DNA from 3 places in the Candidatus Sodalis pierantonii str. SOPE genome. Region 1 is predicted to be linked to each of the others. Evidence: riboswitches for the same ligand, from Rfam matches in the RefSeq annotation. Region 1 holds a riboswitch; each other region holds the start of a gene.
The links. Region 1 has a riboswitch for thiamine pyrophosphate ahead of thiC (phosphomethylpyrimidine synthase ThiC). Riboswitches for the same ligand answer to the same signal wherever they lie in the genome.

Region 1 (7,657 bases):
GCATGGTTGCCCCTCTGCTTATTGTTTTCACCTGCACACTGCGTTTATTTGACTGCGTCTTTCAGTGCTTTACCAGAAACAAAGGCAGGTACGTTGGCAGCTGCAATTTTGATTTCTTTGCCAGTCTGCGGATTGCGGCCAGTGCGTTCGCTACGATGATTAATTTTGAAAGTGCCGAAACCAACCAATTGTACTGCATCACCCTCTTTAAGAGACTCGGTAATTGCTGCCAAAGTGGATTCCAGCGCAGACTTCGCTTGTGCCTTAGAAAGATCAGCTTTATCAGCAATTACATCAATCAGTTGAGTCTTGTTCATATGTTATCCTTACAGTGTGTTTATCGCTTGCTAAGCATCGAGTGCGACGGATATGCCGATTGACAGCACTCTCCTGCATACACGCACCGATAGCCACTTTTTTCACGCCCCCCCAAATGTAGACCAGACAGGGTGCTAATGTGAAGCCTTATGGACCAGCAAAACAGGTGTTAAATCACGTTTTTCTGCCTTATTGCTGCAAATTTATCCCAATATTGCTAATTCCGACCTCGCGCAGATCGGCGCGCAGTCCTTTAATCAATTCAATGTCGCGTTCTTCGCTGGCCGCCAATAAACGGTAAATTTCCCATTGCACATCCCATTCCTGCTCAATGGCCGGCAATGCATTTAGCTCTTCTTCAGTCATTTCCCGTTCCGCTTGGGTCATTTCCACCATCGCCACGCTACGAATAGACGTCTCGCTTACGGTGACGGCATGCGCCAACGTTTCTCCGCTCAAGCGAGAGTGAAGAAGTTCACTTAAAGCGACACAGGCGTCTATTGCGGGATAAACGCCATAAAAATTATAATCATCGGCGGCCGGAATCGCTTCCTCAAGTTTTTCCAGCTGCAAATCGAAATTGACCTTAGCATCTTTTACTACCAGCGTCTCCCAGACGAGATCCAGAATGCGCCGAAAAATCGCCGCGTCGCCAAAGGCGGTTTGTAGACAAAACAGCTGATAGGTAGGATACATGCGCTCACAGAGGGAAGCCATAAACGTGATATGTTGCCAGCTTTCCAGCTTTTCCAGGCGCAAATGTATCGGATTACGTAACATTGGGTGTCCCATTACTCTTTATCTTGCGCGCAATTTACCTGAAATTCGCGCCAGACTCTATTGCGGCGGGAAAAAGTCCGCTTCATCCCGCCCCTGCTGCCAGCGCTGAAAAGTCGTGCGGTTCGATGCCACCGCATCCGCCCAGCGCGTCGGCTCCGGCAAGCGGTAGCCGCGCATGCAAAGTTGCACCCAATGCAGGGCCGACTTCAGCCCCACCCGATGGCCGGTGGAAATAAACAGCGGATTGCAGCGCGGTTTGCTGCGCCACACCCAGGCCAGTTGCTCGCCTTTGTCCATCAGCGGCGCCAGCGCCCCCTGTTCTTCCGCCAGCGGCGCGAATTGACCGCATAAGCGTCGCTTGGCCACGCCGATGATCGGGATATCCACCAACAGGCCGAAATGGCTCGCTACGCCCAAACGCCGCGGATGCGAAATGCCATGGCCGTCCACCAGCAACAAATCGGGACGGCGGCCAAGCTTGTCCCATGCCGCCAGCAGCGCCGGATATTCGCGAAACGACAAAAAGCCGGGAATATAGGGCATTGTCGTGGCGACACGCGCCACCTGATATTCCAAGAGCTTCAGCGACGGAAAGCGCAGCAGGGCAATGGCGGCGCGCGTGACCTCGCCCCCTTGCTCAAAGCCGACATCGGCGCCGGCGATAAGCGCAGGCTGGGTAAAGGCGAAATCGTCGTGGCGTATAATTTTTCCCGCCGTGGCTATCTGTTCGGCGCGCAGCGCTGCGATATCCATACGTCTATGTCCTAACGGTGATAAGGCTGCGACAGCCGGTGTACCGCCTCAACGAAATGGCCCGCGTGCGCCGGCGGCACATCCTGATGAATGCCATGCCCAAGATTGAAGATATGCCCCTCGCCTGGGCCGAAACCCTCCAGTATAGCGGCCACTTCGCGCTCGATTCGCGCCGGCGAGCCGTAGAGCACCGACGGGTCCATATTCCCCTGCAATGCCACCTTGTCGCCAACCCGGCGGCGAGCGTCCGCAATATCGGTGCTCCAGTCAAGGCCGAGCGCATCGCAACCGGTGGCGGCCATCGCTTCCAGCCATTGGCCGCCGCCCTTGGTAAATAGCGTTACCGGCATCCGGCGGCCCTCATGTTCACCCTGGAGGCCGTCAACGATTTTGTGCATATAGTGCAGGGAAAATTCGCGATAATCCCGCGCCGGTCAGCGCGCCGCCCCAGGTGTCGAACAGCATGACCGCCTGGGCGCCCGCGCGGATTTGGCCGTTCAGATACAACACCACGCTGTCCGCCAGTTTATCCAGCAGCAAATGTAGCGTTTCCGGCTCGGCGTACAGCATCTGTTTGATTTTGGTGAAGGCCTTGGAGCTGCCGCCTTCCACCATATAGGTGGCCAGCGTCCAGGGACTGCCCGAGAAACCGATTAACGGTACCGCCCCCTCCAGACGCCCGCGAATGGCGCGCACCGCGTTCATCACATAGCCAAGCTCCTGCTCGGGATCGGGGATCGGCAGGTGTTCCACGTCGCGTCGGCTTTGTATGGGACGCGTAAAGCGCGGCCCTTCGTCCTGTTCAAACCACAGGCCCAGTCCCATGGCGTCCGGGACGGTGAGAATATCGGAAAACAGAATGGCGGCGTCCAGCGGGTAGCGGCGCAGCGGTTGCAGCGTCACCTCACAGGCCAGATCGGCATTGCGGCACAGCGACATGAAATCGCCAGCCTCGGCGCGCGTGACTTTGTATTCCGGCAAATAACGGCCGGCCTGGCGCATCATCCAGACCGGCGTTACGTCGACCGGCTGGCGCAGCAGGGCGCGCAAATAGCAGTCGTTTTTCAATTCACTCATTCGGGTATCCTTGCTGTTATGGGTGAATTGTAGCATGGGCACCGAGTTTTACCGATGCGTGCGACAAAGGGCAACGGTATCTTCGATCAACCGGCGCGCCACGGTCCCGGGCGGCGGCGGCGGTAGCGCGTCGTAACGATACCAGCCGGCGTCGAGAAGCTCGCTCGGATCATGCTGGATGTCGCCCCGGTCATAATCGGCCATAAACGCCATCATCAGCGAATGGGGAAACGGCCAGGGCTGGGAGGTCACGTAACGCACATTTTTCACCTGCACCTGCGTTTCCTCCATCACTTCACGCGCGACGCATTGCTCCAGCGTTTCGCCCACTTCAACAAAGCCGGCCAGCACGGTATAGATGTCTCCGCGATGGCGGCGGTGGCGCGCCAGCAAAATCTGGTCATCGCGGCGGATGGCCACGATAATGCAAGGGGCGATTTGCGGGTAATAACGTTCGTGGCAATGGTCGCACAGGCAGGCCCATTCCGTTTTACTCAAGCGCATCCGGTGGCCGCAATAACCGCAATGACGATGCGAACGGTAGAACTCCGCAAGCTGCACGCCCCGCTCGGCCAGTTGGAACAGGCCCGGCTCGGCATCAAGCATTTGCCGCCCCGATCCCATGTCCCGCGGCATTGTTTGGCGCACCAGCCAGACCGGATCCCCCGCCCATTCGCTGATGGGCAGCGCCAGCATGCCGGTCAGTCCCGCATCCGCCGAGCTGCCGAAAGGCAGTTCCCCCTGCGGCAGCCAGAGTTTGGCCTCCTGGCTGACCATCCACCAGCCCCGTTCATACCCACTAAGTTCGTGTTCCATTTTAGTTGCATTACCTCTTATTCACTGGCAAGCTAGAAAACCTTAACGTTTTACTCGCTTTTATTTATCCGTCACGCAGCGTTATTTTTATCACTACGGAGTCAATCATGCTAAACCAGTTGGAAAATCTGGCGAAATGCGTTGCTGGCAATAATGAATTTATTGATCAGTGGTTACAGGCCCGCAAGGGACTTTTGGTGGCGTACTACCATTTGATCGGCCTAAAGCCCAACAAAGAAAAGCATACTCCCCTGGACGAAGAAGCGCTGGACGCCTTTTGCCATCAGTTGGTGGATTATCTCTCCGCCGGTCATTTCCACGTTTACGATCGTATCGTGCCGGAAGGGGAAACGACGTCCGCGCTGATTTACAGCGCTCTACAAGAAAACACGCAGCAGATCATGGCGCTTTACGACAGTCACCTTGAAAGCGCTATCGACCACGACAACTATCTGGCGTTCCAGGAAGCGTTGTCTGGCGTTCCAGGAAGCGTTGTCTGGCGTGGGTGAAGCGTTGGCGAACCGTTTCATCCTTGAGGATAAACTGATTCAGCAGGCGCTGGAGTACAGTGTGCAGGCCGCATCGGCCCTCCCTGCCGCCAATAGCGCCGATATTGCCCGCCCGGCCTGAATCACCCAGGTAACGGTCAGCGCCGACGTTGCCATTTAGTGCCAAGAAAATGTAGCCTGTAACGGTCCGCCTGGCGGACCATCATCTTGTCGGAGTGCCCAGCGCGTATGTTACGCCGGGCTGAGATCGTTCATTCGGGATCCGCGGAACCTGATCAAGTTAAAACCTGCGAAGGGAACAAGAGTAATTCATTCTGTCTGGCGTCATTGCCCCTCATCACGGCCGCGGCGCCATTCATTACTTCCCGCAACGCTCCTGACAAGCAACTCCCGGTAATCTTATTAAGGAACTTGCTATGTCATCATCTGCTCCTCCCGTTTCACGCCGCACCAGCCGCGCGCAGGCGCAGGCGTTTATTGATACCCTCACCGGCACCGATTTCCCCCGCTCCCGCCGCATCTATTTGCAAGGACAGCACCCGTCAGTTCGCGTGCCGATGCGCGAAATCCAGCTCAGCCCCACCCTCATCGGCGGCCACGGCGCTGAGGCGCAGTATGAGGATAACGAGCCGGTGCCGGTCTACGATACCGCCGGTCCCTATGGCGATCCGACGGTGCCCATTGACGTTCGCGCCGGGCTGGCCCACTTGCGCTTCGCCGCACCGCCCACGCCGCGGCGCGCCCTAACAGGCCGCTGCGTTACCCAAATGCACTACGCTCGCGCCGGCATCATTACGCCGGAAATGGAGTTTATCGCGCTGCGGGAAAATATGGGTCGGGAACGCATCCGCGGCGGTACCCTGCGTCAGCAGCACCCCGGGCAGGCATTCGGCGCGGCGCTGCCGGAAAATATCAGCCCGGAGTTCGTGCGCCATGAGGTGGCCGCCGGCCGCGCCATCATTCCCGCCAACATCAATCACCCCGAAGCGGAGCCGATGATCATCAGCCGCCACTTTTTGGTCAAGGTCAACGCCAACATCGGCAACTCGGCGGTCACCTCCTCAATTGAGGAAGAGGTGGAAAAGCTGGTGTGGGCCACCCGCTGGGGCGCGGATACGGTGATGGATCTCTCCACCGGTCGCTATATTCATGAAACCCGTGAATGGATTTTGCGCAATAGCCCGGTGCCTATCGGCACCGTCCCGCTGTATCAAGCGCTGGAGAAAGTCCACGGCATGGCGGAAAACCTCACTTGGGCTATCTTCCGCGATACGCTGCTGGAGCAAGCGGAACAGGGCGTAGATTATTTCACCCTGCACGCGGGCGTGCTGCTGTGCTACGTGCCGATGCCCGCGCGACGTCTGACCGGCATCGTCTCGCGCTGCGGCTCCATCATGGCCAAATGGTATCTGTCGCACCATCAGGAAAATTTTCTCTATGCGCATTTCCGCGAAATATGCCAAATTTGCGCCGCCTATGACGTGGCGTTGTCGCTGGGCGACGGGCTACGTCCGGGGTCGATCCAAGACGCCAACGATGAGGCGCAGTTCGCCGAGCTTTATACGCTGGGCGAGCTGACCAACATCGCGTGGGAATACGATGTGCAGGTCATGATCGAAGGGCCGGGACATGTGCCGATGCAGATGATCCGGCGCAATATGACCGAACAGCTGACGCATTGTCATGAAGCGCCTTTCTATACCTTGGGGCCGCTCACCACCGATATCGCGCCCGGCTACGACCATATCACATCCGGTATCGGCGCCGCGCTTATCGGCTGGTACGGTTGCGCGATACTCTGCTACGTCACGCCGAAAGAGCATCTTGGGCTACCCAATAAAGAAGACGTCAAACAGGGTTTGATTACCTATAAAATCGCCGCCCACGCCGCCGATCTCGCCAAAGGGCACCCCGGCGCGCAAATCCGCGATAACGCGATGTCGAAAGCGCGTTTCGAGTTTCGCTGGAAAGACCAGTTCAACCTGGCGCTGGATCCCGACATCGCCCGCGCCTATCACGACGAAACGCTGCCGCAGGCGTCGGGTAAAGTGGCACATTTCTGCTCCATGTGCGGCCCGAAATTCTGTTCGATGAAAATATCCCGCGAGGTGCGCGACTTCGCGGACGCTCAAGCGGCGCTGGCCAAAGCGGCAGGGATGGCCGGCATGGCTTCGGCGTTTCGCGAACCCGGCGGCGATATCTATCTGCCGTCTGCCGATAGCGAGGTGAGCGATGAAGACTAAAGCGCCCTTTGCGCCGGTACCGCATCGTCTCGGCCTCTATCCGGTAGTGGATTCGCTGGCCTGGCTGGTGCGCATGCTGGATGCCGGCGTGACCACGGTACAATTGCGCATCAAAGACCGCAGCGAAACGCAGGTGGCGGCGGATATCGAAGCGGCGGTCCTGCTGGGTCGCCGTTATGACGCCCGGGTGTTCATCAACGATTACTGGCGGCTGGCTATCCAATATGGCGCCTACGGTGTGCATCTGGGCCAAGAGGATATGGTTAGCGCCGACGCCGACGCCCTACGCGCCGCCGGCCTGCGGCTGGGCCTTTCCACCCACGACGAAACGGAGCTGGCGCGTGCGCTGGCCTGGCAGCCCTCCTATATCGCCCTTGGTCACATCTTTCCCACCGCCACGAAAGTGATGCCGTCCCGCCCTCAAGGGCTGGAGACGCTGCGACGCCTGGTCGCCGAGCTGCCGCCTATCCCCACCGTGGCCATTGGGGGAATCGGTCGTGAACAGGTGGAGGCGGTATTGGCGTGCGGCGTGGGCAGCGTCGCGGTGGTCAGCGCCATCACCCGCGCGCCGGATTGGCGCCAGGCAACCTCCGCCTTACAGTCGATAATAGCGGCATGGGAGCGTCACCATGATCAATGAACCACGACGCACCACGGCCGACGCCGATCGCTTGCCCGAGGCTAAGAGCGGCCGTTCGTCAGAGGCGTTAGACGATCAGGCTTTTTTGCGCTACAGCCGCCAGCTGTTGTTGCAAGATATCGGCGTAGAGGGCCAGCAACGGCTACAGGCGGCAACGGTGCTGCTGGCGGGGCTGGGCGGACTGGGTTCGCCGGCCGCGCTGTATTTGGCGGCGGCCGGTGTCGGCACGCTGCTGCTGGCGGATGACGATGCGCTGCACATCACCAATTTACAGCGGCAAATCCTCTATCGCACCGCCGATCTCGGCCGGTCGAAAGCGGAACTGGCGCAGCGCGAACTGACGGCGCTCAATCCTGGCGGTCGCTACCTGCCCCTTACAAGACGGCTGGCGGGCGACTGGCTTGACGAGCAGGTTGCGCGCGCCGTGGCGTGAAGGCTGCTATGCCTGCCTGTTTCCCGAGAAAGAGGGGGTACAGCGCAACTGCCGCACCGCCGGCGTGCTGGGTCCGGTGGACGGCATG
Region 2 (7,657 bases), 2.2 Mb from region 1:
AGCGCGCTGGTCAGTTGAAAGTTGACGTTGACCATCTGGGTATCTTGCAGGGTCAAGTGATCATGGCGCAACATGGTATCGAGCGTTGCCTCCTCCAGACCGCTGACGGAAAAACCGATTTTTTTGCTTTTCAAATCGGCCAGGGTACGGATGTTTTTATCCAGCGTCATCACCGTGTTAAGCGGGGTGTCGATAAGCGTCCCGACGCGCACCAACGGCAGCCCCTGATCGGCAAAAAAATGCAGCTGTGGCTGATAGGTAATGGCCAGATCCGCTTGCTTGGCGGCCACCAGCCGCGGCGGCAGTGACGGATCCGACGGCGGCACCAGCGTAACGTCCAAATCCGCCGCCCGGAAGGCGCCTATCTGCTGAGCCACGATAATCGGTGCGTGATCGGGATTAATATGCCAATCCAGCACCAGCGTAATCTTATCCGCGGCGCCGGCATAGCCGGCGGCGGCGAGGAGAAGAGCGGCAATACTCTGTTTTATCATTGTCGTTACCCATTAAAAAAACGCATCAGGCGCCGTTTTCCGGCATCCAGAAAATAAGGCGCCGAATCAGCGCATCCACTACCGTCCATAACAACAGCGTCATTACCACCAGAATCAGCAGGGCGGCGAAACACATATCGGCTTGCATGCGCGCATTGGCGTTAAGCATTACATACCCCAGTCCTTCGGCCGAGCCGACCCACTCACCGATAATGGCGCCGATAGGGGCGACGGCGGCCGCCATGCGCAACCCGGAACCGAATGCCGGCAGCGCGGCCATCAATCTGACATGGCGCAGTTGCGCATAGGACGACGCGCGCAGGGTGCGCGCCAAATCCAGATAGTCGTTATCTACCCGGCGCAGCCCGTCGAAAAAGGCCGACACGATCGGGAAAAAGATGATAAGCACCGCCATCGCCACTTTGGCGCTCATGCCGTAGCCGAACCACAGCACCAGCAGCGGCGCCAGCGCGAAAACCGGTATCGCCTGGCTGGTGAGCACCACTGGCATTAACCAACGCTGCAATCGGGGGAAATGAACCATCCCCAGCGCCAGCAGCCCGCCCAAAACCACCCCGATCAGTAGGCCGCCCATAATTTCCAGCGCGGTGATAGCACCGTGATGCGCCAGTAGAAGGCGGCCGCGCCACAGGGCAGTGGCCACGGCCGTCGGCGAGGGCAGGAGGAATGCGGGGATGCCCGTCAGGGTAATCAGCCACCATAGCAACAGCAGACCGGCGGCCACCGTCAGGCCTTGCCGCCAGCGCGCGCCCGGCGCATTAATCGCCGCTATCATTCCGCGCTCCCCAGTAGTTGGCGCAACAGCGCGCCCTGGCTTTGCTGCACGGCGGGATCATCCGGCGCCCGCGGCGACTCGCCGGCGAGGTCCAGGCCGGTGAGAAACCGCGCGGGTTGCCCGGCGAGGACCCACAGCCGATGGCTCAGGCGGCACGCCTCGAGGGGATCGTGGGTGATAAGCATCACGGTATGCGCGCTAAGCAACCGTGCCGACAGCGCCTGGATCTTGGCGCGGGTCAGGATGTCGAGGGCAGAGAACGGCTCGTCCATCAGTACCACGGGCTGACGTTCGTAGAGCGTTCGGGCCAGGGCGGCGCGCTGCCGCATACCGCCGGAAAGCGCGGCGGGCAGGCTCGCGCCGACGCCGTCCAGGCCGACCTCGGCAAGTAAGTAGTCGGCCCAGTCGCTCTCGGCTTTCTCTCTGCGCAAACGCGCGCCGAGGGTAATATTTTGTTTCACCGTCAACCACGGATAGAGCAGGTCCTTTTGCCCCATATAGGCAATCCGACCGGCAAGGGGCAGGCCATCGCTGCCGCTGACGGTACCGGCGTCCGCCGGCGTCAGACCGGCGATGATCTTCAGCAGGCTGGTTTTACCCACGCCGCTCGCGCCCAGCACCGCAGCGCATTGGCCGCCGTCGAGGGTAAAATTCAGTTTGTCGAACAGGACCCGATTATTCAGGCGCAGCGTCAGGTCACGCACCACAATCCCGATTGCTGCAGGGGGCGCGGGCGTCACGGCAGCGATCATACGGCTATTACCGTGGGGTGGGGCGTCAACCCCATTTGCCAGAAAGCGCTTTCCAGCCGGGTGGCGGTGGTGAAAATGGCGGACAGAGCGTCAAAACGCTGTTCGGCGCCGCGCGCCTGGCCTACGCGCTCTAATTGATCGATGGCGGCCCGCGCGCCGCTCAGGTAGTCGCCGTCAGAGTAATTCTGGATCCATTCAGCATAGGGATTGCTCGCCAGAACCGTGGCGGGATCATCCCGTAGGCGCTGGCCGATTTCGGCATAGCCCGCGACGCAGGGAATCAACGCGACCAGCAAGTCAAGGACATCGCCGGACTGGCCGATATCCAGCACATAGCGGGTATAGGTCAACGTCTCGTTGGCTTCGGGCTCTTTTGCCATCTCCTCCTCGCGCAGCCCCCATTGCGCGCAATAGGCCACATGCATCGGCAATTCTTTCACGATAGCCTCCAGGGAAACTACCGCGGCGCGGATCTCCGGCAGCGTGCGCAATTTGTAGGCCAACAGGGCATAAGCCCGGACGAAATGAATAAGAAAGAGATAGTCTTGCACAAGATAGCAGCGAAAAGCGCCGTCCGGCAGCGTACCCGCCGCCAGTTGGCGGACAAAATCGTGATGAATATAAGCCTGCCAGTGATGGCCTGCTTCTTGTTTTAAGCGTCCGTACAGACCGTGCTCGAAAGCGGTTCGATTCATGGCGAGCATTCCTTTATGAAAGACAGCCGCGGCCCGGCAGGGCGATAAGTGCACCCTTGCAGGAGACCTTAGGACAGGGGGAGTAGGCAGGGCATGTCATTGCGTGCCGGGGGGCGGAGAGCGAGCATGCGCGCAAAGCGACAGCGGCCAGCGGCAGCCAGAGCGAATAACGGCGGACGATGTCACGGACAGGGGGAAAATGCATGAGACCTCCAATCAGGGTGCGGAGATCCGGGTACGCTAAGGTGAATAGGCAACAAGCTATTACCGACCGTCCCTTCGCTGGCATGACCCAGATCAGGTTCAAAGGGTTCGGCGATAGCCATCTCAGTCCAGACAAGACACCCCTCGGATACGCTAGTTATACGGGATTCGTTTTTTTATTTCAATCCTTACCGGCGCATCGGACGGCTGCGCGGACCACGACGCGCGCGGGCCGCGGAGGCCTACCCGTGGACCGTCGGTCGCGGCAAAAGGGAGAACAAGAGAGGCGTATTAGTCAGGATGCGATGACAGCGCGTCGAGCGGCGCAGTGGCCGACGGTGCGCTCTGGAGCCTGCCCGGCGTCCAGCCGAGTTCCAGTGAGATTTTATGGGCAGTTTCCATTACCAGGCCGGCCAGCCCCTCCAGTCTAGGCAGAGGAAGGCGATCCGCAGGCCCGGATACGCTGACCGCGGCGAAAACCTAGCCATTGGTGCCGCGCACGGGGGCGCCGACGCAGTGAACGCTCAGCTCATTTTCTTGCAGATCAAAAGAATAGCCCCGCTCGCGGGTAAGCCGCAGCTCTGCAAGCAGGGCATCGCCGTCGGTCAAGGTGTGCGGCGTGCGCTCAATCAGCGTGTCGCTGATGATTTTATTGATAAGCGTGGGGGGGAGTTGCCAGGCAAGGAACGCTTTGCCCACGCTGGTGCAATGCACCAGCGCCGCTTCGATACGGGTTATCATGGTGTTGCCGCTGCTGTTCATCGCCTGGCGCTCAACATAGACCATTTGTGCGCCGTCAAATATACATAGATGGGTGTTTTCATCGGTAATCAGCTGCAACTGGGTGGCGTATGGCCGCGCGTGACTATCGAGGTCGAGATTATGCAGCACCAGACTGCCCAACTGGAATAATTTCATGCCCAGCTTATAGGTGTCGCGTTTACCGTTTTGCTCCAACAGGCCGATGTCGCGTAGGGAGGAGACCAGACGATGGGTGGTGGCGCGCGGCAGCCCCGTGCGTCCGGCGATTTCGGCCTGCGTCAGGTTCGCATCCCGCTGAGAGAAGCATTCCAATATTTGCAGCACCTTGGTCAGGCTTTTGATTGACGCCTGATTGGTTGTTTCACTATTGGCGCTGTTGTTCATACCCACCCCATCAATGACCCGCCAGACAATCCGGACGGCCTCACGCCGCCCTTAACCTTGACACCGACGACCCCGGCGCCGCCCCGTGCGCGGGCGGTCACGGCATGGGCCGCTTTGCGCCAACGCCTTCGATAATGTCGAGTATATCTCGAATAGTGGGATTTTTGCATCGCTTAACCTTCCCTATACCAAAAGGCATCAGGCGTCGCGCCCTGCAAGGCGCCGGCATACGCCTGAACGACGCCGAGCGCGCGTCGCTGGTGGCCGGAAACGGACCGCCGTGAACCATGGCATAGCCAACGTCTACCCCGGTGGGAAAACCATTGACCAATAGGCGGCCGGCGCGACGCTCAAGCGTTGGCAGCAGCGTCTGGGCGAGCGGATGGTCGGCCTCGTCCAAATGCAGCGTCAAGGTCAATTGCCCCTCCAGCGCGCGGATCGCCTGCTGTAATTGCGCGTCATCGTCAAAGCCCACCACCAGCGACGTGGGGCCGAACACTTCTTCGCTCAACCGAGGCTCGGCAAGAAAGTGCGCCCCGTCGGTGTAGAGCACCGACGCCTGCCCCTGATTGGCGCTTTGCACCGGTTGCCCCTGGGCCAGCAGGCTCACGCCGTCGACGGCGGCGAGCCCTGCGGCTTTATCCCGCCAGGCCTGCCAAATCCCGCGGCTTAACATGGTGGCTGCGGGGGCCTTGGCAAGTGTTGCAGTCAGATGCTGGCAGAATTGCGTCAGCGCTTTGCCTTTCAGCGCCAGGACCAGCCCAGGACTGGTGCAAAATTGGCCGACGCTCAGGGTCAGCGAGTCCACAAAGCGGGCGGCCAGCTCCGTTGATCGGTTCGCCAGCGCCGTGGGCAGCAGGATCTGCGGATTAATGCTGCTCATCTCGGCGTAAAAGGGCACAGGCACCGTTCGCCGCAGCGCCAGCGCCAGCAGTGCCAGGCCGCGCGCGCGCCGGTAAATCCCACGGCCTGGAATAAGCGGATGCGTGACCAGCCGCTCCCCCACCTCATGGCCGCCGCCGTGCAACAGGGAGAAAACCCCTTCCGGTAGTGCGAGCTGCTGTGCCGCTTGTTGTATGGCACGTCCGACGAGTTCGCTGGTGCCGGGGTGGGACGGGTGGGCTTTTACCACGATGGGGCACCCGGCCGCCAGCGCCGAGGCGCTATCGCCGCCGGCCACGGAAAACGCCAGCGGGAAATTGCTGGCGCCGAACACCGCCACCGGGCCGAGCGGGATGTGGCACTGGCGTAGGTCGGGACGCGGCAGCGGCTTACGCTCCGGCAGAGCTTCCTCGACGATGGCCTGCAAAAATTCCCCCCCCCCCCGGCGCACCACCGCGGCAAACATCGCCAGCTGGCCGACGGTGCGGGCGCGTTCCCCTTCAATGCGGCCGCGAGGCAGGCCGGTCTCCTGTACGGCGCGGATGATAAGGCTATCCCCCAGCGCCACGATGTTTTCGCCGATGCGCGTTAAAAAGTCGGCGCGGGTCGACAACGGCAGCGCGCGGTAGGCGTCAAAGGCCTGCTCGGCCAGTTGGCAGGCGAGGTCGACATTCGCGGCATCGGCGGCAAAAAACTCGGGCGCCAGGGGACAGTCCTGGCTAGGCTCATCGGCATAGAATCCGTTGCCGCCGCCCCGGGTGCAGCGATTCCCCAAAATCAGATTACCCGTCAGTTCCATTAGTATCCTCCCGATAAAGTCACGTGATTACAAAGCTTCCACCATTCGCAACAGCGCCACCTGGCCGGGATCGTCCAGACCGATAGAGCGTTCCGCGAACATGCGCGCGCGGCCGATGCGGTTGGGCCGTTGCTGAAATGCCGCCAGCGTCTCTTCAAGCGTGGCGCGCATCAGGGCGCGTGGATCCTCCGGCACCGGCTGACTCTCTAGCGCCAGCGCCAGCGCGATCGTGGTCGGCGGCAGTACCGGCGAAGGCCACACCCTCTCGGACGAGGAATTCAAACAGGCGATGGCCGAGGCGTATGATACCAACCAGGGGCGCGTGCCGTTTGTGGCGGGACTTATCGTCAACAGCACGCGGCAGGCGATCGCGCGGGTGAAGTTGCTTGAAAGGCTGAAGCTTGATGCGCTCCAGGTGACGCCGGTTCACTACTTGTTCAAGCCCGACGCGGACGCCACCGTGCGCCATTTCCGCGAGATTTATGACGCCACCGGCATTCCGATTCTGATTTATAACGTCATTCCCTGGAATTATCTCAGCCTGGAGCTGATGAGCCGCATTATGGAAGAAGTGCCGGGGGTGGTGGGGATGAAGCAAAGCTCCGGCGACCTGAAAGCCGTATCCGATTTGTTGCTCAGCTGTCCGGACAAAATTATCGTCAGCGGCGTGGATGCGCTGTTGTATCCCGGTTTTGCCCTGGGCTGTCAGGGCGCCATTTCGGCGTTGACCAGCGCGGTGCCGTCGGTGGTGCACAAAATGTTCACCGCCGTGGAGCAAAACGATCACCGAACGGCGCGGGATTTACATTTCCGCCTGGCCAAACTGTGGAACACCTTACCCCACGATAATCTGCCGGCCTGCGTGAAGTATATTCAGTCGTTGCAGGGGGTGCCGCTGTTCCAGCCGCGTCCGCCCATGCAGCCCGTCAGCGAGGCGTTAAAACGTGAAATTAAACAGGCATTTGATCAGCTTATGAGTTAGCCGCTACGGCCTGCGTCCCGTCAAGGCGCAGGCATCAATAATAAAATAGCCCAGCGCCCACTGTACCCGGGCGCGATGGAGGCCTACGGCGATGAAATCTTACCAATCAACACTCGCGCACGACGGGCGCAAACCGCCCGCCGCGTCGGCGCCGCTGGATTTGCCCCGTCCCAAAGGACGTAACCTACGCTGGGTGATCATCGGCATTATCGCATTATTGACCATTACCAATTACCTCGATCGCGGCAATCTGTCGGTGGCGGCGCCGCAAATCATGCAGGATCTGCATATCAGCAACGCCATGATGGGGGTGGTGCTCTCGGCGTTCGTCTGGCCTTACGCCATTATGAATTTACCCACCGGCTGGGTGGTAGACCGCTTCGGCGTCAAGCTACTGCTGGCCCTGGCGGCCACCCAGGTCGGTCTGGCGCTAGCGCCTCCGGTTTCCACGCTGCTGATGGAATACTTCGGCTGGCCGGCGATGTTCATCATTATGGGGATCTTCGGCTTCGTAGCCCTGTTGGGCTGGCTGGTGGTTTACAGCGAACCCGAACAGCACCCGCGATTGCACAGCGATGAATTGCGCTATATTACCGCCGGCCAGCAGCACCGCCAGGAGGCGCCCGCTGCGCAGCAGGGCAGGGTATCGCTTAACGAATGGAGTCAGCTGTTCCGTTATGCCTCGACCTGGTACATGGTCATCGGCGGTTTTTGCCTGCAATATGTGTTCTGGTTTTATATCAGCTGGTTACCCACCTATTTGCAACAGGCGCAGGGGTTCACCCTCAACCGCGCCGGTCTGCTCTCCGCGTTACCTTATATCGCCGGCGGCGTGGCACTGCTGACGCTCGGCATGTTCACCTATAGCCTCTCTTCCGGTAACTACTGGACGTTGGCCGCCGAGGCC
Region 3 (7,657 bases), 570 kb from region 1:
CCTGTGCTGGCTACTCCTTGCTCTTTGCGTAGTGATTCGCCTTTAAGTTCCAGTCTATAGCTGGGGTGTACTAACCGATCGAGTAACGCGTCAGCTGTCGTGGGGTTTTCTATCAGTCCATACCATTTTTTCACCGGCAGTTGACTGATCAGGATGCTGCTGCTTTTGTCGTAGCGATCTTCCATCACCTCCAACAGCATCGTTGCCTGCATCGGACTTATTGATTCTAGGCCCACGTCGTCCAAGATCAGTAACTCTATTTTTTCTAACTGCTTAAGCTGTTTTAGATAGGTCCCGTCTACCTGACACTGGTGAAGATGGGCCAGCAACCGACCCACTCGCCAGTAACGCACGCTATATTGCTGCCGGCATGCCTGCTCACCAAGCGCACAACTGAGCCAGGTTTTGCCCGTACCTGTCGGCCCCGTGATGAGTATGCTTTTCTGATATTTCAGATATTGTCCCCCTAGCAGATCTCGCATCTGTTCCGGTGTCACTCCTCGGCTAGGGATATAGCGGATATCTTCCGGTTTTGCCTGCAAGCGCATTTGCGATTGCCGTCGCAGACGGCATATGTGGTTGTTTTTTCTATGCAAATTTTCCGCTTCTACCATCAGCGACAACCGCTCCTCGAACCCCAGCTCCCCATAACTCCCCGGGAGTTCGCGTTGCGTCTCCAACGCCTGGACCATTGCCGACAACTTCAGCTCTCGCAGAGCCATTAACAGTGTATCCATATTTATTCTCCTTAGTGATAACTGTCCGGACCTCGGAGGTTTTCGTGAACCAGCATTGATACGCCGGCTCCGTCCTGGGTGACCTCACTTTCACGACCGTGTTTCAATACGTTGGCTATGAAAGAGCGGTTAATGCACCCTTTCTCCAACGCCAGCGCGCAGGCCTTCTCCAGTCGCGTCGTCTCATAGCGCCGTTGCAGATTGAGTAGCCCCAGCACGGAGCGGTAAGCCTGCTCCGGATGGGCTTTGCTCTTTTGGATGGACTCGACCACTTTCAGTGTGCACACACCCACCGACAGCGCCCAACTGCACAGCCTTTCCGGCGTCCACTGACTCTGCCCCTTATGGTTAGCCGGCATGTGCGCCGCCTGAGTCGTGTGCCTATAGGCGTTATCGCTGCGAGGGTGCGTAGCCACGCAGACGCCCTTATGGTGGATTTGCACCAGCCGTTGGGTGGCGATGACGTCAACGTGCTCGCCAACCAGCGGATGCGGCACCGAGTACCAGTTTTTGCCGTAGTCTATGTGGTAATCAGGTCCCACTCGGGCAACGAGATACTCACTGTATTCCCATTGTGTGGGCGGTAGAGGCCCAAGAGCCGGTTTGTCCAGCTGCTCGAAGCGTTCAAGGCGACTTTGTCCACCGTAATGACGCATCGGGCGCAGATTCAACTCATGATTGAGTTCTCGTATCACCTGGTTGAGTTCGGCCAGCGAGTAGAACCTACGTTTACGCAACCGGGCCAAAACCCAGCGTTCTACCAGCTGCACAGTTGATTCTGCCTTCGCCTTGTCTTTCGGTTTTCTCGGGCGCGCCGGTAGCACCACTGTCTCATAGTGATTTGCCAGCGCCTGGTAGCTCTGGTTTATGACCGGCTCATAGCGGTCAGGGGTGCTGACAGCGCTGCGCAGATTATCAGGTATCATCAGCTCCGGAACCCCACCCATGAAGTGCAGGCAGCGGCTATTGGCGTTGAGCCACGATGCCATGTCCTGGCCTTCGCAGGCTTCGATATACGCATAGCCTGACACGCCCATGGCAGCGACGAAGATAGCGACCTGGCGTACGCTACCGGTCGCAGGGTTGACGATAGGTACGGTGGAGCCACAGAAGTCGATGAAGAGCTTTTCGCCAGCCTTGTGCTCCATGCGCATGGAACGCCGCTGCTTCTTTTTCCAGTCACGGAACAGTGCACAAAACTGTGAGTACCCGAGGGCATCACCGCCCACGGCGGACTGATATTCCATCCAGGGCAGCTGCTTGGTCATGCCCTTGCGGCTTAACTCGGTATCGATATCAAGCCAGCTGGGTAAGGTATTGATAACTTTTCCGGATTTGCCGGGATAGAGCAGGCGGTCGAGGTCGACGGGGGACAGTTCCGCCGGCAATGGCCAGGCCAGGTTAGCTACCGTGAATCGGCCGAGGATATCGTGCACGGTAGTACAGCCTATGCCGAGCGCTGCTGCGATAGTGCGATTCGAGCGACGCTGCTCGAATTTCATACGTAAGACATTAATATAGATGCACATTTCCGTTCTCGCTTTCTTCTTTTTACGTGCCATGCCATGCCCCCGGAAGCTAAAAGTCTCCAGAGTATGGCGGAACAGAAGATGAGCGATCGGACAGAATCGGAATCGCTGATCGGGCGACCGGAATCAGTGATCGGATGAAATCAGAATTAGTGATCGGGTGAAATCGGAATCAGTGATCGGATGTGACCGGAACCAGCAAGTACCGCTCAGGCAGAAGCAAACGCTCAGGCACAGCCGCGTCCCGCATTGCTGATCCGACCGCAGCGCGCCGAGACCAGTTTCATGCTTAACGCTTTCGATGCGCGGCATTTGCAGCTGGAGCATGACCTGCTCACCTACGCCGCCGGCATTCTTGAAGGGGTATCACCACCACTCATGGAAATGATGGACCGGTCCGATACCTTGCCCCACGCGTAAATCATCGGCATGCAGCAACGCCTGCTGCAGCCACGCTTTGGCCGCCCGCAGGGTTTGCGGCCAATCATCATAACGCGGGCGCAGCGCGGCCAGCGCGGCTGACAGCGTGCAGCCGGTGCCGTGGGTGTGGCGTGTGGCGACCCGCGCGCTGTCGAAGCGAAGCTCATACTCCGGGCTGATCAGCCAGTCCGGGCTTGCGCCGCCGGCCAAATGGCCGCCTTTCATCACCACCGCCTGACACCCCAACGTCAGAAGCGCGCGGCCCTGCAGACGCATTTGATGCTCATCCACCGCCGGCGCACAGCCGAGCAGGACCGCCGCCTCGGGAAGATTGGGGGTAATAATTGACGCTAACGGCAACAAAATATCCCGCAGGCTGGTGACCGCATCCTCATCCAACAGCGCATCGCCGCTTTTCGCAACCATGACCGTATCGAGTACCAGCCAGGGAATGGGGTATTTTTGTAGCTTGGCCGCCACCGCGCGGATAACCGATGCTTGTCCGAGCATACCGATTTTGGCGCTATCGATACGCGCGTCGCTCAGCACCGACTCCATCTGGGCCACCACAAACGCCGCATCAATGGGATAGACCGACTGTACGCCGCGCGTGTTTTGCGCCACCAGCGAGGTCACAACCGTAGTGCCATAGGCGCCGAGCGCTGAAAAGGTTTTCAAATCGGCCTGGATGCCGGCCCCGCCGCTGGGATCGGTGCCGGCGATGGACAGCGCATAGTAAATTCGACTCATTGCACATCCTCCGCGCACAGACGATACAACTCATCGAGCATGCCGCTGGAAAAGCTGCCAGGCCCCGCCGCCCAGGCGGCGGTCAGACGGCCGGCGCGAGCCATCAGCCGGCAGGCGCCAGCGACATTGTCCAGCCGCTCGCCCGGCAAGGCCGTGCAGGCGGCCACCACCGCCGACAATGCGCAACCGGTACCGGTCACGCGCGTCATTAACGGATGGCCGTCATCGACCTGCCAGACGCGAATACCGTCAGTAATCACGTCTACCGCGCCGGTTACCGCTACCACCGCGCCGCAATCCTTGGCCAGCGCCCGTGCGGCGGGCAGAGCTTGCAGGGAATCATCGCCGCTGTCAACGCCGCGGCCGGCAGGAACAATGCCGGCCAGCGCTAAAATTTCCGAGGCGTTACCGCGCACCGCCGCCGGTTGCAGGGTCAACAGACGCCGGGCGAAATGACTGCGGTAATCCAGCGCGCCGACGCCGACGGGATCCAGAACCCAAGGCGTATCCGCCGTCCTGGCGGCGGCGATCGCCGCTAGCATGGCCTCGGCGCGCTGCTGGCATAGCGTGCCGATATTAATCAATAAGGCATCTGCGATGGCGCTGAATTGCGCGGCCTCTTCCGGCTCCAGCACCATAGCGGGGGAAGCGCCCAAAGCCAGCAGCATGTTGGCGGTAATGGTTTGCACCACATCATTGGTGAGGCAGTGCACCAGCGGCGCCTGCTGGCGCAGTTGCAGCAGGGTCTGGGCGGCAATTGCGCCCGGTAATTCGGAGGGTTGCATGGTTCTCATTACTCCCACCGGCGATCAAGAAGGCGGTTCCGCGGGTGAATGGGGACCGTGACTTCCCTACGCTGGCATGATCCAGTTCAGGTAATACGGGTATTTCTCAGCCTTAACCTGGCGGTCGAGGCACCCCGAGTCATTGATAAAATAGCATTTTTAGGGATAAACGGCGATGTCTTCCTTCGGGCATGATAGCCCAATGGCCAGGCGGAACACAATCCATTTACGCTCTAGCGTCTGACAAACGCGTCAACCAACGGAACCATCGCGCTTTCGGTCCCGATAACGCGTTTCACTTTTGCCGCGCCGCCGGGGCGCGTGCCCGACAGCGATGCCCCGGGCCAGCACGGCGCGTTATTTTACCTCTTTATTTTCCAGGTTTACCCGACGGGGGGTTATTAGCCCGGATCTTTTAATGACGTCCAAGCGCCGGGAGAACAAAGTACACAAATATTGTGGGAACTAAAGGAATGGAATCGACATCCTCCACAGCAAAATAGGTTATACAGATTAAATAAAAAAAATGGATTAATTAGTAGGGTCTCAATGGTATCGTTGGATTGAGAAGGAAATCTTCTAGACGACTAACTTAACAGTTTCAGTTCCATTGCGCGCGTGATAGCGTGTTTTGCGTTCGCCACACCAAGTTTATTGATATTGCGAATATGAAATTTAACAGTCCCCTCGCTGATAGACAGGATAGTGGAGATTTTATTATAGGTTTTACCCACGCTTGCCCAGAACAACACCTCTTTTTTTCGCGGCGATAGCCGGCAGGGTTCTTGTTCAGTCCCCTCGGTCACCTGTTCCTTACGCGCGTCGAAAAAGCGGATGACTTTTTCATGGGTGGTGATGAGCAACATCTGGAATTTATCTTTTTCACGCTCTATGACATCATAAAAATCAGCACCTTGCTTCATCTGAATTATTGTTAGCGTCGCCAGATTGTTGTCAGGATCATGCAGCGTGAAGGTATAACCATTGTCAAGGGCGTAATCGCTAGACATCTTATAAAAGTTTTGGTCCGGCAGATTGGGATTATTTTGCCAGCTAAAAGGCGTAAACTTACGGCAGGCGATCAGCAGTACCGGGTCAATTTTTTGAAAACCATAATTACGATATTGATTCAGCCAACCCGCCGGGTAATCGGATATCATATAGGCAGGGTGTCCTTCGCCCTTATTCATCATGAAGTAGGCGAAAGTGAAAACATCGGAATCGTTAAATATATGTGAAAGATAAAGTTTAATATTTTTCTTCATCTGGTTGATGAATAGCATATAATCCTTATCGCTTGGGTCACCCATTATCTCTACCTGTTATATTTATTTGAATGAACGGAATAATCACACCGATGATGGAAATCCGGCGGTGCAGCTATTTTACTTTATGATTGTTGGATAGTATAAGAAGCCCACAATGGAAGCAACCACTAACAGAGGTGTTTATAATTATCCGTCACAGTATCGGGCCGAACAAATCAATCCGTTGCGGTTACTTTGATTAGCCTGAACATTAAATAACATGTACCATAATTAACTCTCGCTCATCTTTTGGGTTCCCCGGCCAGCAGGACATGCAATGAACAGGAACAGCGGCGACATTACCGTCAGAAATTATCAGGAAGCGGACCGCCCCTTTTTGCGCACGCTGTTTCTCGCCTCACGCAAAGCGAACTGGCTGTGGCTGGACGACCGCCACTGGAAGTTGGAGGATTTTGACGCGGTAACGCTTGGGGAAAAGATCCTGGTGGCGGAAATCGACCAGGATATCGCCGGCTTTGCTTCGCTCACGGTGCAAGACCGTTTTTTGCATAACCTGTTTATTGCTCCCCAGTGGCAACGGCAAAAGGTGGGGACCGCCCTGCTGGACGCCTGCTATCCTTTATGCCGGGGCACGATGGCGCTGAAGTGCCTCATGCTCAATCAACGCGCGCTGCGCTTCTATCTGCATAACGGCTGGCGCGTCATTACCACCGGTTTGGCGGAGAACGGCGAATACTATCTGATGCATCACCGCCAGCCGCCGGCTTCATCGCGTCGAAACGCCGCATCCACGCGCCCTTGATGGGGGCCAGTGCCGCCATCAAGGGCTTTGGCGATTCGCCGTCTGCGCTATTCCCCGGGCGCCGCCTCAGGCTTTTGTAAGCGTGATGCTCCACTGTGCGGCTCCCACCTGCTGGTAATCGGTAACGAGATGCCCCTGTTCCGCCGCCCATTGGGGCAGACTTTCCGTCGCCTGCGTGCAGTCGAAGTCAATGATCAGCTCGTCGCCGGCCTGTAACGCCGCCATCGCGGACTGCGCTTCGATAAGCGGGAAAGGACAAACCTGGCTGATAACATCAAGTTTCTTAATCATTACGTTTCCTTATTACCTGTATCAGACTGATGCCGCGCGCAATGCCGCCCGGCGCCGCGGGCGTACGAACAGATACCATGACGCCGTCCAGACGCCCAAAATCATAAAGGCCAATCCGACCCAGCCCTGCCAGGTCAGCATGGCGGTCATCACCAGGCCGTTGCCGATGGAACACCCGCCGGCGGTAGTCGCGCCGAATCCCATCAGGATGCCGCCGGTGCAACTGCGCATCAAGGTGGCGGCATCGGCGGCGCGCAGGCGGAATTCACCGCTGCCTTTGGCAGCGATGAACGCGCCAAGGAAAATGCCCAGTACTAAAAACACCCCCCAGTTGATGAATTTGTCATCCCCTATCACCAGATACTGCACAATATTGGCGCTCAGCGCGGTAATGCCCAGGCCGAAGAGGCGTCCGGAGGCGATACTTAACGGCCAGGCCAGCGTCGCGATAAAGCCTATCACTACGGCAGTGGCAAAGGGATGCCAGCGTTTTTCAAACAGCAGATGGGCAAGCCCGGTTTTTTTTGCCGGTAGTGCGGCTATCGCCAGCGTCGGTTTTTTCAATTCCCGGCGCGCTAACCAGACGGTCACCAGCACCAATAGGGCGATGAACAGCCAGGGAGACAAGCCCAAGGTGTCCGCCATCGCATTATGGGCAGTATGGAAGGAGGCAAGGTGCTGATTGAAGCTAGCCAGATGCGGGGAGCGCATTACGGCGCTGGTCAACATATAGGCCGCCAGGGCAATCCAACTGCCGATTAACCCTTCGCCGGCGCGGTACCAGGTACCGGTCGCACAGCCGCCGGCCATGACGATCCCAATACCAAAGACGTACCCGCCAACGATAGTGCCCAACCAGGGAAAAGCGCCGGCATCGTAACTGAACTGCCCCGCGGCGATGAGGATATATACGCCGACGCTTTGAATAGCGATGGCAATCAGTAAGGCGTAAAAGATACGGTTATTTTTGGCCAGGTACATATCGCGAAAACCGCCCGTTAGGCAGAATCGCCCCCGTTGCATAACAAAGCCAAGAAGCGCACCGCAAATGAGCCCGGTGAAAAGTGTTTGTAGC

Region 2: linked by a shared signal. The riboswitch ahead of SOPEG_RS08305 (TenA family protein) and the one ahead of thiC (phosphomethylpyrimidine synthase ThiC) in region 1 are both predicted to bind thiamine pyrophosphate.
Region 3: linked by a shared signal. The riboswitch ahead of thiM (hydroxyethylthiazole kinase) and the one ahead of thiC (phosphomethylpyrimidine synthase ThiC) in region 1 are both predicted to bind thiamine pyrophosphate.

What each region holds. Positions count from the first base shown of each region.
Region 1 covers NZ_CP006568.1:3,852,527-3,860,183, forward strand. Annotated here, with positions in the region: gene hupA (nucleoid-associated protein HU-alpha) at 45-317, opposite strand; gene SOPEG_RS19110 (YjaG family protein) at 508-1,098, opposite strand; gene nfi (deoxyribonuclease V) at 1,156-1,851, opposite strand; partial or broken gene hemE (uroporphyrinogen decarboxylase) at 1,863-2,928, opposite strand; gene nudC (NAD(+) diphosphatase) at 2,977-3,744, opposite strand; partial or broken gene rsd (sigma D regulator) at 3,852-4,374, shown strand; TPP riboswitch at 4,455-4,568, shown strand; gene thiC (phosphomethylpyrimidine synthase ThiC) at 4,670-6,496, shown strand; gene thiE (thiamine phosphate synthase) at 6,486-7,136, shown strand; partial or broken gene SOPEG_RS19145 (HesA/MoeB/ThiF family protein) at 7,126-7,657, shown strand, end outside.
Region 2 covers NZ_CP006568.1:1,623,606-1,631,262, reverse strand. Annotated here, with positions in the region: gene SOPEG_RS08320 (ABC transporter substrate-binding protein) at 1-494, opposite strand, end outside; gene SOPEG_RS08315 (ABC transporter permease) at 520-1,290, opposite strand; gene SOPEG_RS08310 (ABC transporter ATP-binding protein) at 1,287-2,042, opposite strand; gene SOPEG_RS08305 (TenA family protein) at 2,039-2,737, opposite strand; TPP riboswitch at 2,995-3,096, opposite strand; gene SOPEG_RS08300 (IclR family transcriptional regulator) at 3,422-4,087, opposite strand; gene SOPEG_RS08295 (aldehyde dehydrogenase (NADP(+))) at 4,185-5,768, opposite strand; gene SOPEG_RS27270 (dihydroxyacetone kinase family protein) at 5,796-5,939, opposite strand; gene SOPEG_RS08285 (dihydrodipicolinate synthase family protein) at 5,998-6,750, shown strand; gene SOPEG_RS08280 (MFS transporter) at 6,944-7,657, shown strand, end outside.
Region 3 covers NZ_CP006568.1:3,282,650-3,290,306, forward strand. Annotated here, with positions in the region: gene istB (IS21-like element ISSoEn3 family helper ATPase IstB) at 1-737, opposite strand, end outside; gene istA (IS21-like element ISSoEn3 family transposase) at 749-2,299, opposite strand; gene thiD (bifunctional hydroxymethylpyrimidine kinase/phosphomethylpyrimidine kinase) at 2,633-3,436, opposite strand; gene thiM (hydroxyethylthiazole kinase) at 3,433-4,221, opposite strand; TPP riboswitch at 4,268-4,368, opposite strand; gene SOPEG_RS16540 (helix-turn-helix transcriptional regulator) at 4,809-5,531, opposite strand; gene SOPEG_RS16545 (GNAT family N-acetyltransferase) at 5,806-6,291, shown strand; gene tsuB (thiosulfate utilization sulfurtransferase TsuB/YeeD) at 6,358-6,582, opposite strand; gene tsuA (thiosulfate utilization transporter TsuA/YeeE) at 6,604-7,657, opposite strand, start outside.